3 regions of the Caulobacter sp. AVps18 genome follow, and region 3 is predicted to be linked to each of the others. Evidence: predicted binding sites of a transcription regulator. Region 3 holds the regulator's gene; each other region holds the start of a gene.

Region 1 (4,298 bases), 1.1 Mb from region 3:
GCAGGATAGCCATGTCGCGTTTACGCCTCCGCTCCGTTCTCGCCGTCTTCGCGACGGCCTGCGCCCTGGTCGCCGGCCCGGCCTTTGCCACCTCGCGGATCAAGGACATCGTCGCCTTCGAGGGCGTGCGCGACAACCATCTGATCGGCTACGGCTTCGTCGTGGGCCTGAACGGCACCGGAGACAGCCTGCGCAACGCGCCGATGACCAAGCAGAGCCTTGAGGCCATGCTGGAACGCCAGGGCGTCAATGTGCGCGACGCCAATCTCAACACCAAGAACGTCGCCTCGGTGATCGTCACGGCCAACCTGCCGCCGTTCGCCGCGCCGGGTGCCAAGGTCGATGTCACGGTCTCGACCCTGGGCGACGCCAAGAGCCTGCTGGGCGGCACCCTGCTGGTCACCAGCCTGCAGGGCGCCGACGGCCAGACCTATGCGGTGGCGCAGGGCAGCGTCCAGACCGGCTCGGTCTCGGCCGGCGGGGCCTCCGGGTCGTCGGTCTCCAAGGGCGTGCCCACAGCCGGCCGGATCGCCGCCGGCGGCATCATTGAAAAAGAGACCAATTTCCAGATGGTCGAGATGGGCGAGCTGCGCATGACCCTGCGCAATCCCGACTTCACCACCTCGCGCCGGATCGCTGACGCCATCAACGGCCGCTATCCCCGCAGCGCCCAGGCCCAGAACCCGACCATCGTCGCCGTTCGCCCGCCGGCCGGCATGGACATGATCAGCTTCATCACCGCCATCGAGAACCTGGAAGTCGAGCCCGACGGTCCGGCCAAGGTGATCATCGACGAGGTGGCCGGCGTCATCGTCATGGGCGACCATGTGCGCATCAGCAAGGTGGCCATCGCCCAGGGCAACCTGACCATCTCGGTGCAGGAAAGCCCGGCCGTCAGCCAGCCCGCCCCCTTCAGCCAGGGCCAGACCGCCGTGGTTCCCCAGTCGACCGTCAATGTCGAGGAGGAGAAGGGCAAGCAGTTGATCACGCTCGAAGCCGGGGCGTCGCTGAAGAGCCTGGTCGGCGGCCTCAACGCCCTGGGCGTGACCCCGCGCGACATGATCTCGATCCTGCAGGCGGTGAAGGCCGCCGGCGCCCTGCAAGCCGACATCGAGGTGATGTGATGAGCGCCCTGACCTCTACCCCCCTGGCCCTCACCGCCCCGCCGATCACCGGCCTGCAGGCCTCGGCGACCGGACCGATGTCGGCCGCTGAACTGGCCAAGCGCGGCCAGATCAAGGAAACCGCCAACAAGTTCGAGGCCTCGTTCCTGTCGGTGATGATGCAGTCGATGTTCGAGGGGGTGAAGACCTCCGAGCCGTTCGGCGGCGGCCAGGCCGAGGACATGTTCAAGTCCCTGCTGACCGAGGCCATGGCCAAGGAAGTCACCAAGGCCGGCGGGGTGGGCCTGGCCTCCAGTGTCCAGCGCGAAATGCTCAAACTCCAAGGCTTGAAGGACTAGACCATGGCCCTTGCCGCCAATGATCCCAATGACCGCGTCGACCAGCTGGTGCTGCTGACCGAGCGCCTGACCGACCTGATCGCCAAGGAGGCCAATGCCTTCGAAACCCACCGCCCGCAGGAGGCGGCCCAGTATGTCGAGGAAACGGCAAAACTGGCCAATCTCTACCGCTACGAGTCGGCGCGGGTGCGGGCCAATATCGCCCTGGTCTCCGGCGCCGATCCGGCCCTGCGCCAGCGCCTGATCCGCGCCACCGAAGCCTTCGACGCCGTGCTGGCCCGCCAGGCCCGCGCCCTGAACGCCGCCAAGACCGTCACCGAAGGCCTGGTCAAGGCCGTCGCCGAAGAGATCGCCAACCAGCGCGCTCCGGCCTCGGGCTATGGCGCCGGCGCGCGGATGAACAACCCGGTGTCCAGCGGCACGGCGATCACGCTGAACAAGAAGGCCTGAGGCGAGGCCGCAGGCCAGCCGCCGACTGCGCGGCGAGGAACTGACCAAGGCCAGCGACAGGGCGGGCCTCACCGTGCTGACCGCGCCGCAGGACGGGGTGATCCAGCAGATGCAGGTCCACACCCTGGGCGCGGTGGTCAAACCGGCTGATCCGCGTCGCGCACATCCTTAAATCTCACGCAGGCCAGCGTGCCGGACAGGACAGGCCTGTTCGGCGATCATCTCGCCGTGGGGTTTCGGGAGGGCCCCCTTCGGAGCGAAGGTGTGGGCGCCAGTCCAATAGATCGCCGTCATTCCCGCCCTTGTGGCGGGAACCTCTCGTACCGCCGCAGGTGCGGAAGGGGCGAAGTGCGCGCGCACTTCGCTGGCACTTCACGTGCAAGCTGAAGCAGGGGTTCCCGCCACAAGGGCGGGAATGACGGTAGGTATGGGGATACGCCGCGTGAGGCGGACCACTCACGTCTTTCCCCTGCCCGTCCGCGTTATGGGGGAACGGGGCAAAATGGAGATCTGTAAGGTGTCGCTAGTTGGGAACCGTGGTCACCAGCACATAGATCAGCGAACCGACGCCGATCGTGAAGGTCCAGAAGTCCTTCTCGGCCGAGCGGGGCTTTGGACCCTTGACCTTCTTGCCCTTGTCCGCCTTCCCGCTCGCGGGGGCCTTGGCCGCCTTGCTCATCGCGCTCTCCGTTGGAGGCGATTAGAGCGGGCGGGGCTGAAGATGGCGCTTCCGAAGGCGGTTAACCGGCGTGAACCCTGTTGCAAACGCCAGCGCCGGAGCCCCTCCCCTGCTGACACCTGCTGTCAGCAGCCCACGCCGCCGGGCGCATGCGACATTTGTTCCCAACTTGTTCTTGTGTTAATCGGCGTGCCGAGCCCTACATATAGCCGCTGCGCTGCACCCTCCCCGCAGCCACATGCGTTCCGGACATCATGGCTGAACAACTGAACTTCATCCGCGTGCGCGGTGCCCGCGAGCACAATCTGAAAGACGTCAGCGTCGATATTCCACGCGGCGAGCTGGTGGTGCTGACCGGGCTGTCGGGCTCGGGCAAGAGCTCGCTGGCGTTCGACACCATCTATGCCGAGGGCCAAAGGCGCTATGTCGAGAGCCTGTCGGCCTATGCGCGCCAGTTCCTGGAGCTGATGAGCAAGCCGGACGTCGACCTGATCGAGGGCCTGTCGCCGGCCATCTCGATCGAGCAGAAGACGACGTCGAGGAACCCGCGCTCGACCGTCGGCACGGTCACCGAGATCCACGACTATATGCGCCTTTTGTGGGCGCGGGTCGGCACGCCCTATTCGCCCGCGACGGGTCTGCCCATCGAGAGCCAGACCATCAGCCAGATGGTCGACAAGATCACCGTCCTGCCCGAGGGCACGCGCCTCTATCTGCTGGCCCCGGTCGTGCGCGACCGCAAGGGCGAGTACAAGAAGGAGATCGCCGAGTGGCAGAAGGCCGGCTTCCAGCGGCTGAAGATCGACGGCGAATACTACCCCATCGAAGACGCCCCGGCGCTGGACAAGAAGTTCAAGCACGACATCGACGTGGTCGTGGACCGCATCGTCACCAAGCCCGACATGGAGCAGCGGCTGGCCGACTCCATCGAGCAGGCCCTGCGACTGGCCGACGGCCTGGCCGTGGCCGAGTGGGCGACAATCGCCGAGGGCGAGAAGGAACCGCGCCGGCTGCTGTTCTCCGAGCGCTTCGCCTGTCCGGTCAGCGGTTTCACCATCGCCGAGATCGAGCCGCGGCTGTTCTCGTTCAACAATCCGGCGGGCGCCTGCCCGGCCTGCGACGGCCTGGGCGCCAAGCTGGCCTTCGACGCCGACATGGTGATCCCCGACAAGGACAAGAGCCTGCACAAGGGCGCGGTGGCGCCGTGGGCCAAGGGCCCCTCGCCGCTCTATACCCAGACCCTGCAAGCCCTGGCCCGGCACTATGGCTTCTCGATGGATGAGCCCTGGCACAAGCTGCCGGCCACGGCCCGCGACGTGGTCCTGTTCGGGTCCAAGGGCCAGAAGATCAAGTTCGTCTATGACGACAATGCCCGCAAATACGAGGTCGACAAGCCGTTTGAGGGCGTGTTGCCCAACCTCGAACGCCGCTGGCGCGAGACCGACAGCGCCTGGGTTCGGGAAGAACTGGGCCGCTACCAGTCCGACACCCCCTGCGAGGTCTGCCACGGCAAGCGCCTGAAGCCTGAGGCCCTGGCGGTGAAGATCGCGGGTATGGATATCGCCCAGGTCTCTCAGTTGGCCATCCGTCCGGCCAAGGACTGGTTCGCCGGGCTGGAGGGCCAGTTCACCGACAAGCAGATGGAAATCGCCCGGCGGATCCTGAAGGAAATCAATGACCGCCTGCGGTTCCTGGTCGATGTGGGGC
Region 2 (4,298 bases), 250 kb from region 3:
CAGAGCAACTCACCTTCTCGGCGTCCACCTCGTCGCCCGCCGTCTACATCACGACGGCCGCCGGCGATCCCGATCCCGATGATGACACCAAGACCAAAGACGCAGTCATTGAGAACACCCTGACCAAGTACAGCGCCGCCGGTGGTGGCCAGCCGGGCGGCAAGGTGTTCTCTGAAACCCTGCAGGGCACGATCTCCAGCGTCCGCAAGACCATCGCCGGGGCCGACGGCTCGATCTACATGCTGGCCGACGTCACCAAGGACATCAGCAGCCAGGTCATCAAGGGCGAGCAGGATGTGGCCCTGCTGAAGTACGATTCAGCCGGCCACCTGCTGTATGCGCGCAGCCTGGGCGCCACGGACACGGCCAGCGGTCTTTCGCTGGCGGTTTCGACTGACGGCAGCGTTGCGGTGGCCGGATCGATCACCGGCCGCCTGCAGGGTGCCGTTAATGGCCCGATCAATTCCGACGCCGCGACGGGCCTGACCGACAGCTTCGTTACTCGCTATGACGCCAAAGGCGACGAGGCGTGGACCGTGCGTCGCGGCGGCTTGCTGGAAGACGAGGCGACCGCCCTGGCATTTGGAGCCAACGGCGTCCTCTATGTCGGTGGGCGCTCCAAGTCCGATCTTCCAGGATCGACCGGGACAGCTGGGGGCGGGGGGTATGATTCCTACCTCACGGCCTTTGCAACCGACGTCAACGGCACACCCCGGGCCCTGTTCACCAACAAGTTCGGCGGCGCAGAGAACGACTCTGTCACCGATATTGTGGTCAACGGCTCTCAGGTGATCGTCGGCGGCAAGGAAAGCGGCAACGCCGTCCTGCGCAGCTTTACGGTGAACCCGACCGTGGTCACCGAAAATGCCACCAAGGTCGATTCCAACGGCATCATCACCACCACGCCCGTCAACTACACCAAGACCGCCACCCTGACGGCCGGCGCTGTGCGTGACCTGGGCTCGCTGAAGGGCGGGGATCTGGCGGGACTCAAGATTGACGGCGGCCAGCTGTATGTGGGTGGCTACACCTCCAACGGCGCGCTGGGCATCCAGAACACAACCACGGCGGCCTCGGGTGGTTCCGACGGTTTCGTCGGCCGCGTTGCGCTGGATCTCTCCGACACCAGCGCCGACACCCTGGCCTACTATGGCGGCACGGGCGACGACACCGTCACCGGCATGGACGTGGCCAATGGTTCAGCCTGGCTGGTCGGCTCGGCCGGCAAGGACCTCGAAGGCCAGGCCACGGTCGGCGAGAAGGATGGCTATGTCGCCCAGATCGACGTCGCCACCGGCGGGGTCTCATGGTCACAGCGCCTGACCGGCAAGGACGGCTTCGCCACCCCGACCTCAATCTCGGTCGACAAGGCCGGTGCCAGCAGCCTGGACCTGTTTGGCCTGCCCAAGGGCGCGATGGACTACACGCAGTCTGAGCGCGTGGTCTCGGCCACGGCGGCGCGGGCGGGCGACACCTTCCAGATCCGCACCCGCGAGCGCGGGCCCCTGACCACCATCACCATCGACGCCAGGGACACGCTGGAAACCCTGGCCGACAAGATCAAGCGCGCCTCCGGCTTCAGCGCCAAGGTCGAGCAGTCCAGCGACGGCAACGCCCGCAAGCTCAAGATCAGCCCGGCTTACAACACCTCAACGGTCGAAATCCTGGCGGGGAAGGGGGGCACTGACGTCCTCCAGGCCCTCGGCCTGGCCGCTGGCGTCGTGCGCAGCACCAAGACCGAGAACGGCAAGACGGTTTCAGCTGACGGCGGCGGTCCGGTGTTTGGCCTGCAACTGCCGCCGGAACTTGATCTGATGAGCGAGGCAGGCCGAAAGAACGCCGCCTCGGTGCTGACCCGTTCCATGTCGGCCGTCCGCACCGCCTATCGCGAAATCGCCGACACCGCCCTGGGTGTGAACTCGTCGGCCGGCACCACCTCTGGCAAGACGGGCGGCACGGTTCCGACCTATCTGAAGAACCAGATTTCCAACTATCAGGCCGCATTGGACCGTCTGACGGGCGGATAGTCGGTTCCCGGCTCCTGTGACGCTTGAAAGCGTCATCCTTGCGTCGTAGCCAGAGAGCATGGAACTTCTGAAAGACCGACGGATCGTTTTGGCGGGCGGCGCGGCCCTGGCGCTGATCGCCGGGCTGGGCATCGCCATTGCGCTTGTCAGTGGCCAGGACAAGCAGACCGAGCCGCCTCCGGCCTCGCGAGCCGGCCTGATCGTTGAGACCGGTCGCGCCGACGACACCAAGCTGGACCCCGCCCGACCTCTGCGCTGCTTCGTCGGCGGCCAGTTCGTTGGCGAGACCACCCTGGCGGAATGCGCCAAGAAGAACGGTGTGGCCACCGGCGCGCTCGACGTCGGCGTCGACGAGACCGGTGCCCTGGCCGCTGCTGATCAGGCCGGCATGGTCCTGACGCCGCTGCCGCCGACAGTCGATGCCCCGCCAACGCCTATGCCGTCCATGCCCGGTCCTGCGCCGGTTCCGTCCACCGCCACCGTCAGCGCGCCTCTGGCCGCCTGCTGGCGCTATGCCGGTAACGAATGGCGCCGCCTGCCGGGAGACATTACCCTCAATGCCTGCGCCCAGACCCTGTTCGCCGGCCGTTGCGAGAAGACCGGCGGGGCCACATATGGGCGTTGGGGCGAGGAAACCCTGCGTCTCGTGCCAGGTCGCGTCGAGGCGTCTTCGGACAATCGCTCCTTCCATTCCGTGATCGACCAGGGACCGAACTGCTCGATCCCGGTCGCCGGCTAAGACGAGTCACCGCCATGCGTCGTCCGTTCCTGATCGCCGTTTCCGTCGCTGCCGCCGCCCTGGCCCTCTCGGCCTGCGAAAAGCAGATCAAGGCCCCGTTCGAGCAGGGCGTCTGCTTCCAGGTGGCGACCAACAAGGACAAGACGCTGCGTTTCAATCCGGTGGCGCGCAACGTCGCGTCGATGGAACTGTGCGCCGCCGAGCTTGAGGGGATGCGGGTGCGGTTCGTCCGGATGGGCAGCCCCAACCGTACGCTTGTCGGCTCTTACCAGGGCAGCTTCATCTTCCTGGAGAAGGAAGGCATCTATCTGGGCCAGACCTATGACGGTGCGCGCTTCATGTCGCTGGTCCGCACCGGCGATGGCCGTCTGGCCGTGCCGGGTGCCGTGCAGCGTCAGTAGAACGCCGCTCTCCCGCTCAACGGCGATCCACAAGAACGTATTGAGAACAAATTGTCTTGACGTTCCGGGGTCGTTAACGTCCTGATCAGATTCCGGCGCAAGGGTCGCCGGGCGAGATCAAGGTCGAAACGATGGCGGGCAGCGTCAACAAGGTCATTCTGGTGGGCAACCTCGGGGCCGATCCCGAAATTCGCAGCCTGGGTTCGGGCGATCGCGTCGCCAACCTGCGCCTGGCCACTTCGGAAAGCTGGCGCGACCGCACGACGGGCGAGCGCAAGGAAAAGACCGAGTGGCACCGCGTCGTGATCTTCAACGACAACCTTGTGAAGGTGGCCGAGCAGTACCTCAAGAAGGGCTCGACGATCTATATCGAGGGCGCGATCCAGACCCGCAAATGGACCGACAATACCGGCGCTGAAAAGTACTCCACCGAGATCGTGCTGCAGAAGTTCCGTGGTGAACTGACCATGCTGGGCGGCCGAGGCGACGGCGCAGGCATGTCGTCGGGCGGTGATGACGGTTATTCCAGCGGCGGCGGTGGCGGTGGTGGTTACGGCGGCGGCGCCCCGCGCAGCCAGCCCAGCGGCCCGCGCGAGAGCTTCTCGGCCGACCTGGACGACGAAATCCCTTTCTAGGCTCACGCCTGAAGCGACCAGAACGTCACGGGGCGGTCTCCTTGCGGAGGCCGCCCCGTTTTGTTGCGGGCGATCAATCGATCTTGATGAACGGCGTCGAGCCGCCGGTGACCTTGGGCAGGACGCCGTCCCACTTCTCGATGGCCTGCTGTTGCAGCACCTGCGGGTTCGAGCGCAGGGCTTCGCCCTTGATCCGGATGGCCTCTGCCTCGCCCTTGGCGCGGGCGACGGCGGCGTTGGCCAGGGCGGTTTCCTTGGCCTCCAGGGCCTTGGCGGCCAGGGCTTCCTGCTCCAGCTGCGTTTTGCGCTGCATCTGGTCGATGACGGCGGTCGGGTAGCGGATCGAGCCGATCCAGTCGAGCTGCGAGACATTCACCCCGTGCCGGGCCCACTTGCCGGCCACCCGCGCATAGGCCTTCTGGATCACCATCTGCCGTCCGCCGCTATAGAGTGTTTCGACCCCGACCCGCTCGGCTTCGGCCGCCACGGCCGAGCG
Region 3 (4,298 bases):
CACCTCGACATCGCCTCCGTCGCCTGGCGCAAGCCTTCGACAGACCCGACCGTTCCCGACGGTGCGGTGGGCTTCGGCGTACGGCTGCTGAACCGACTGGTCGCCGACGCCTATGAGAGCTGATCGCGCCCATGGCTGAAAGCCCTTGCGAGGTCTGGTTCTACCATCTGGAGCGGAGCAGCGCCGATCAGGTGCTGCCCGAACTGCTGGAGAAGACCCTTGGCCGGGGCTGGAAGGCCCTGGTGCGGGGCGTCGATGCCCGCCGGCTGGAGGCGCTGGACGCGCATCTTTGGACCTTTCGCGACGACGCGTTCCTGCCGCACGGTCTGGCCGGCGAACCGATGGCCGAGCGCCAGCCGGTCCTGCTGACCACGGCCCTGGACAATGCCAATGCCGGCGACGCCATTTTCCTGATCGACGGGGCAGAGCCCGGCGACCTGGCGGGCTATGCGCGCTGCATCCTGCTGTTTGATGGCCGTGACGAGGCCGCCCTGGGAACCGCACGGGGGCGCTGGACGATCTTCAAGAAGGCCGGTCATCCGGTGTCGTACTGGCGCCAGGGTTCTGAACGCGGTTGGGAGAAGCAGGCATGAAGCGATCGATCCTGGCGGGCCTTGGCGTCGCCGTGCTGCTGGGCGCTGCCTCGTGCTCCAGCACGCCGCCTCCGGCTCCCTTGCCGCCGCCCGAGACGCCCGTTGCCCCGCCGCCGGTCGCCATTGCGCCGCCCCAGCCCAAGGACCAGTGCGGGATGAATGAGGCCAATGCCTATGTCGGCAAGATCCGCACCGACCTGCCGGCCCCCGTTGATCCCACCCGCTGGCGTGTGGCCTGCACCACCTGCCCGGTGACCATGGATTTCCGGCCCGACCGCCTGAACATCCTGTTCGATGCCGACACGGGCATCGTCAAAGAGGTCAAGTGCGGGTAGGGCGCTTCCAATCGTCCTGACCCGGAACGCAAAACGCCCCCGACCTTGGCCGGGGGCGTTCTGTTGTCAGACTGTCAGCCAGGATTAGTGATAGCGGCGGATCAGACCCACCAGCTTGCCCTGAACCTCAACCTGGTCCGGACCGAAGATGCGGGTCTCGTACTTGGGATTGGCGGCTTCGAGGGCGATGGAGCCGCCCCTCTTGCGCAAGCGCTTGAGGGTGGCCTCCTCGCCGACCAGGGCAACGACGATCTCGCCGGAATTGGCGGTGTCGCCCTTCCTGATGATCACATAGTCGCCGTCAAGGATGCCGGCCTCGATCATCGAGTCGCCCTGAACCTCGAGAACATAGTGCTCGCCGCCGCCCAGCATGGATTCGGGTACCGGCAGGCGATCGCGCTCGTGCTGGATGGCGTCGATGGGCGTACCGGCGGCGATCTTGCCCAGGATCGGCAGGTCGCGGCTGTCATTGGCCGGTGCAGCCGAGGGCGCAGCGGCCGGCGGCGCGCCGCCACCTTCGAAGACCTGCGGCTTGAACGTGCCTCGCCCCTTGGGCGGCGCCGCGGTCGTGGCCTGTTGCGGCAGCTTCACCACCTCCAGCGCCCGGGCCCGGTGGGCCAGGCGTCGGATGAAGCCGCGTTCTTCCAGCGCTGTGATCAGGCGGTGAATGCCCGACTTGGACGCCAGGTCCAGGGCTTCCTTCATCTCGTCGAAGGAGGGCGAAACGCCGCTCTCCTTGATGCGTTCGTGAATGAACATCAGCAGTTCGTGCTGCTTGCGCGTGAGCATGTCGGCCTCGACCAAGACGCGGAACAAACCGCAAACCGTTGGAATGTTCTCTAGGCGTTCTTCCTTAATGTCAAGTTGACGCAACAGACCGCCGCGACGCGGTCCCGGAACGCCCCTGCCTGCGCGTATAGGCGGGGCGCGCCACGGGACACTTGCAGAAGCAGTGCGGCGAATTTAGCTGTTAAATCAGAAGATAGTGCCCGGAACATCATCCGGCTGTCGGGTGCGCAAATCACCTTTGCACAAACATCCTGTCAGGCGTGGTCCTGGCGTTTCTAGCGAGGATCAACGGGGCTGCAGAGCCATGCAATCACGCAGCCGCCCGGGCTCGCACCCAGGCGTCACGACCCGGAAGCGGCGAATCGGCGCGCTTTCCGACTCGATTCGCTTCAGGCCCGGGGAGCCCCGGTGCCCGCCGAAAGGCTCTTGAAGGTGCGGCTCCAGCGCGGGCCCTGGCCGCTTTGCCAGGAAAACAGCACACGCTCGGCCCGGCCCACCAGGTTCTCGGCCGGGACGAAGCCCATCCCGGTCTCGGGCGGCAGATATTGATCCAGGGCGGTATCCCAGGCGCAGCGGGCGTCGCCGGGCCGGATCGAACCCGGATCGAAGCGGCTGTCGACCGAGTTGTCGCGATTGTCGCCCATCATGAAATAGCAGCCTGCCGGCACCTGATAGACGCCGGTATTGGCCGCCGCCGTGCGCGGGCCTTGCGAGTGGGTCAGATAGGTTCGGCCATTGGGCAGGGTCTCGGCGGCCTCCTCGACCACAACGGGGTAGCCGTGATCCGACTTGACCCGCACCGCCATCGGCGTCTGCCCGACGGGCGCGCCATTGATCGTCAGAACACCGCCGCGAACCTGGATGCGGTCGCCCGGCAGACCGACCAGCCGCTTGATGATGTCGGTTCGGCCATCGCCCGGTCGCTTGAAGACAACGATGTCGCCGCGTGCAGGCTCTCGCCCTGCCAGGCGTCCATGGCCCAGCGGCGGGCTGAAGGGCAGGGAATGGCGGCTCCAGCCATAGGCGTATTTCGACACCAGGATCCTGTCGCCAATCTCCAGGGTCGGCTCCATCGAGCCTGACGGGATCATGAAGGGCTGGGCCAGCACCGTGCGCGGCACCAGCAGGATCGCCGCCGTGAGCGCGAAGAAACGCGCCCAATCCAGGACTTCGGCCAGCAGGGTCGGTTTGCGGGCAGTGTTTGTGTCGTCGCTCATCGGATCCCCCTGGCGTTCAAGCCTGCAGTAGAACCGGCGCAGCTTGGCCAAATCGTGGCGCTTTACGTCTTCAGGCTGGTCGCCAGTTCCGGATGTTTGGGGCTGCAACTGCTGTAGATTGCCGCCAGCAGCGCCATGTCCTTGTCATAGTCGCCTGACGGCATGATCGCTTCGCCCAGGCTCACAACCTTTCGCCGATAGTCCATCATCCCGCAGACCATCGGGACCTGCGCCTTCAAGGCGATGTTGTAGAAGCCTGTTTTCCACTGCCGCGCCTTGCCGCGCGTCCCTTCGGGCGCGATGGTCAGCATGAATTCGTCGCGTCGCGCGAACTCATCCGCCATGGCCGATACGGTGTCGCGCGATTGCGAACGGTCGATAGGCACGCCGCCCAGGTCGCGCATCACCCCGGCAAATGGCCAGCGGAATAGCGAGGCCTTGCCCATGAAACTGAGATTGAGGTCCAGGGCGTCGGTTGCGCCGATGAAATAGACAAAGTCCCAGTTGCTGGTGTGGGGCGCCGCGATGATCACACACTTGCGTGACGCAGGGGCCTGGCCCTCCACCGTCCAGCCCTGAAGCCGGAAGAAGGTGGCCAAGGCCCATTTCACCAGTCGAGCGATAGGGCTCATCGGCTTGTCCTCTCCCTGGGCGCGTCTCTGTACGCGCGCGGCGTCGGGACGTCTTGAGTCGACAGGTTGGCTGGACCGAAGGCTCAGCGCCAGCCCTTATGGAACCGGCTCAGCCGATCAGCGCGCGGGTGGCCCCGGCCACATCGGCCTGACGCATCAGGCTTTCGCCCACCAGCATGGCCTTGGCACCGGCCGCTTCCATGCGCACCACGTCGTCGAGGACGAAAACGCCGCTTTCGGTCACCAGCAGGGCGTCGGCCGGAGCCTGCGCGGCGAGGCGCTCGGTCACGGCCAGATCGACGACGAAGCTCTTCAGGTCGCGATTATTGATGCCCACCAGGGTGGAGCCCAGCTTTCCGGCCCGGTCCATCTCGGCTTCGTCATGCACTTCGACCAGGGCGTCCATGCCCAGGCGCTCGGCCTCGGCCATCAACTCGGCGGCCAGGGTGTCGTCGATCATGGCCAGGATCACCAGAATGGCGTCGGCACCCAGGGCGCGGCTCTCGGCCACCTGCCAGGGATCAACCAGAAAGTCCTTGCGGATACAGGGCAGGCTGACGGCGGCGCGGGCGTCGATCAGATAGGGATCAGCGCCCTGAAAGCTGGGACCATCGGTCAGCACCGACAGGCAGGTGGCCCCGCCGGCTTCGTAGTTCCGGGCCAGGGCCGGCGGGTCGAAGTCGGCGCGGATCAGGCCCTTGGAGGGCGAGGCCTTCTTGATCTCGGCGATCA

What was found. Region 3 encodes LexA, which represses DNA repair genes until DNA is damaged. Its sites were predicted from a motif close to ATGTTCNCNANNTGTTCT; they were not measured.
Region 1: uvrA (excinuclease ABC subunit UvrA) is a predicted target of LexA. The motif match lies at 2,750-2,767, and genes of this name have one in related genera.
Region 2: ssb (single-stranded DNA-binding protein) is a predicted target of LexA. The motif match lies at 3,200-3,217, and genes of this name have one in related genera.

What each region holds. Positions count from the first base shown of each region.
Region 1 covers NZ_CM178737.1:4,424,570-4,428,867, forward strand. The annotation lists gene ACW179_RS20140 (flagellar basal body P-ring protein FlgI) at 12-1,124, shown strand; gene ACW179_RS20145 (rod-binding protein) at 1,124-1,462, shown strand; gene ACW179_RS20150 (flagellar basal body protein) at 1,466-1,912, shown strand; gene ACW179_RS20155 (hypothetical protein) at 2,436-2,591, opposite strand; gene uvrA (excinuclease ABC subunit UvrA) at 2,846-4,298, shown strand, end outside.
Region 2 covers NZ_CM178737.1:3,037,342-3,041,639, forward strand. The annotation lists gene ACW179_RS13945 (hypothetical protein) at 1-2,027, shown strand, start outside; gene ACW179_RS13950 (hypothetical protein) at 2,086-2,766, shown strand; gene ACW179_RS13955 (hypothetical protein) at 2,781-3,167, shown strand; gene ssb (single-stranded DNA-binding protein) at 3,299-3,802, shown strand; gene ACW179_RS13965 (SPFH domain-containing protein) at 3,876-4,298, opposite strand, start outside.
Region 3 covers NZ_CM178737.1:3,290,565-3,294,862, forward strand. The annotation lists gene ACW179_RS14995 (leucyl aminopeptidase) at 1-123, shown strand, start outside; gene ACW179_RS15000 (DNA polymerase III subunit chi) at 132-593, shown strand; gene ACW179_RS15005 (peptidase inhibitor I78) at 590-928, shown strand; gene lexA (transcriptional repressor LexA) at 1,013-1,717, opposite strand; gene lepB (signal peptidase I) at 2,107-2,934, opposite strand; gene ACW179_RS15020 (lysophospholipid acyltransferase family protein) at 2,997-3,566, opposite strand; gene trpC (indole-3-glycerol phosphate synthase TrpC) at 3,676-4,298, opposite strand, start outside.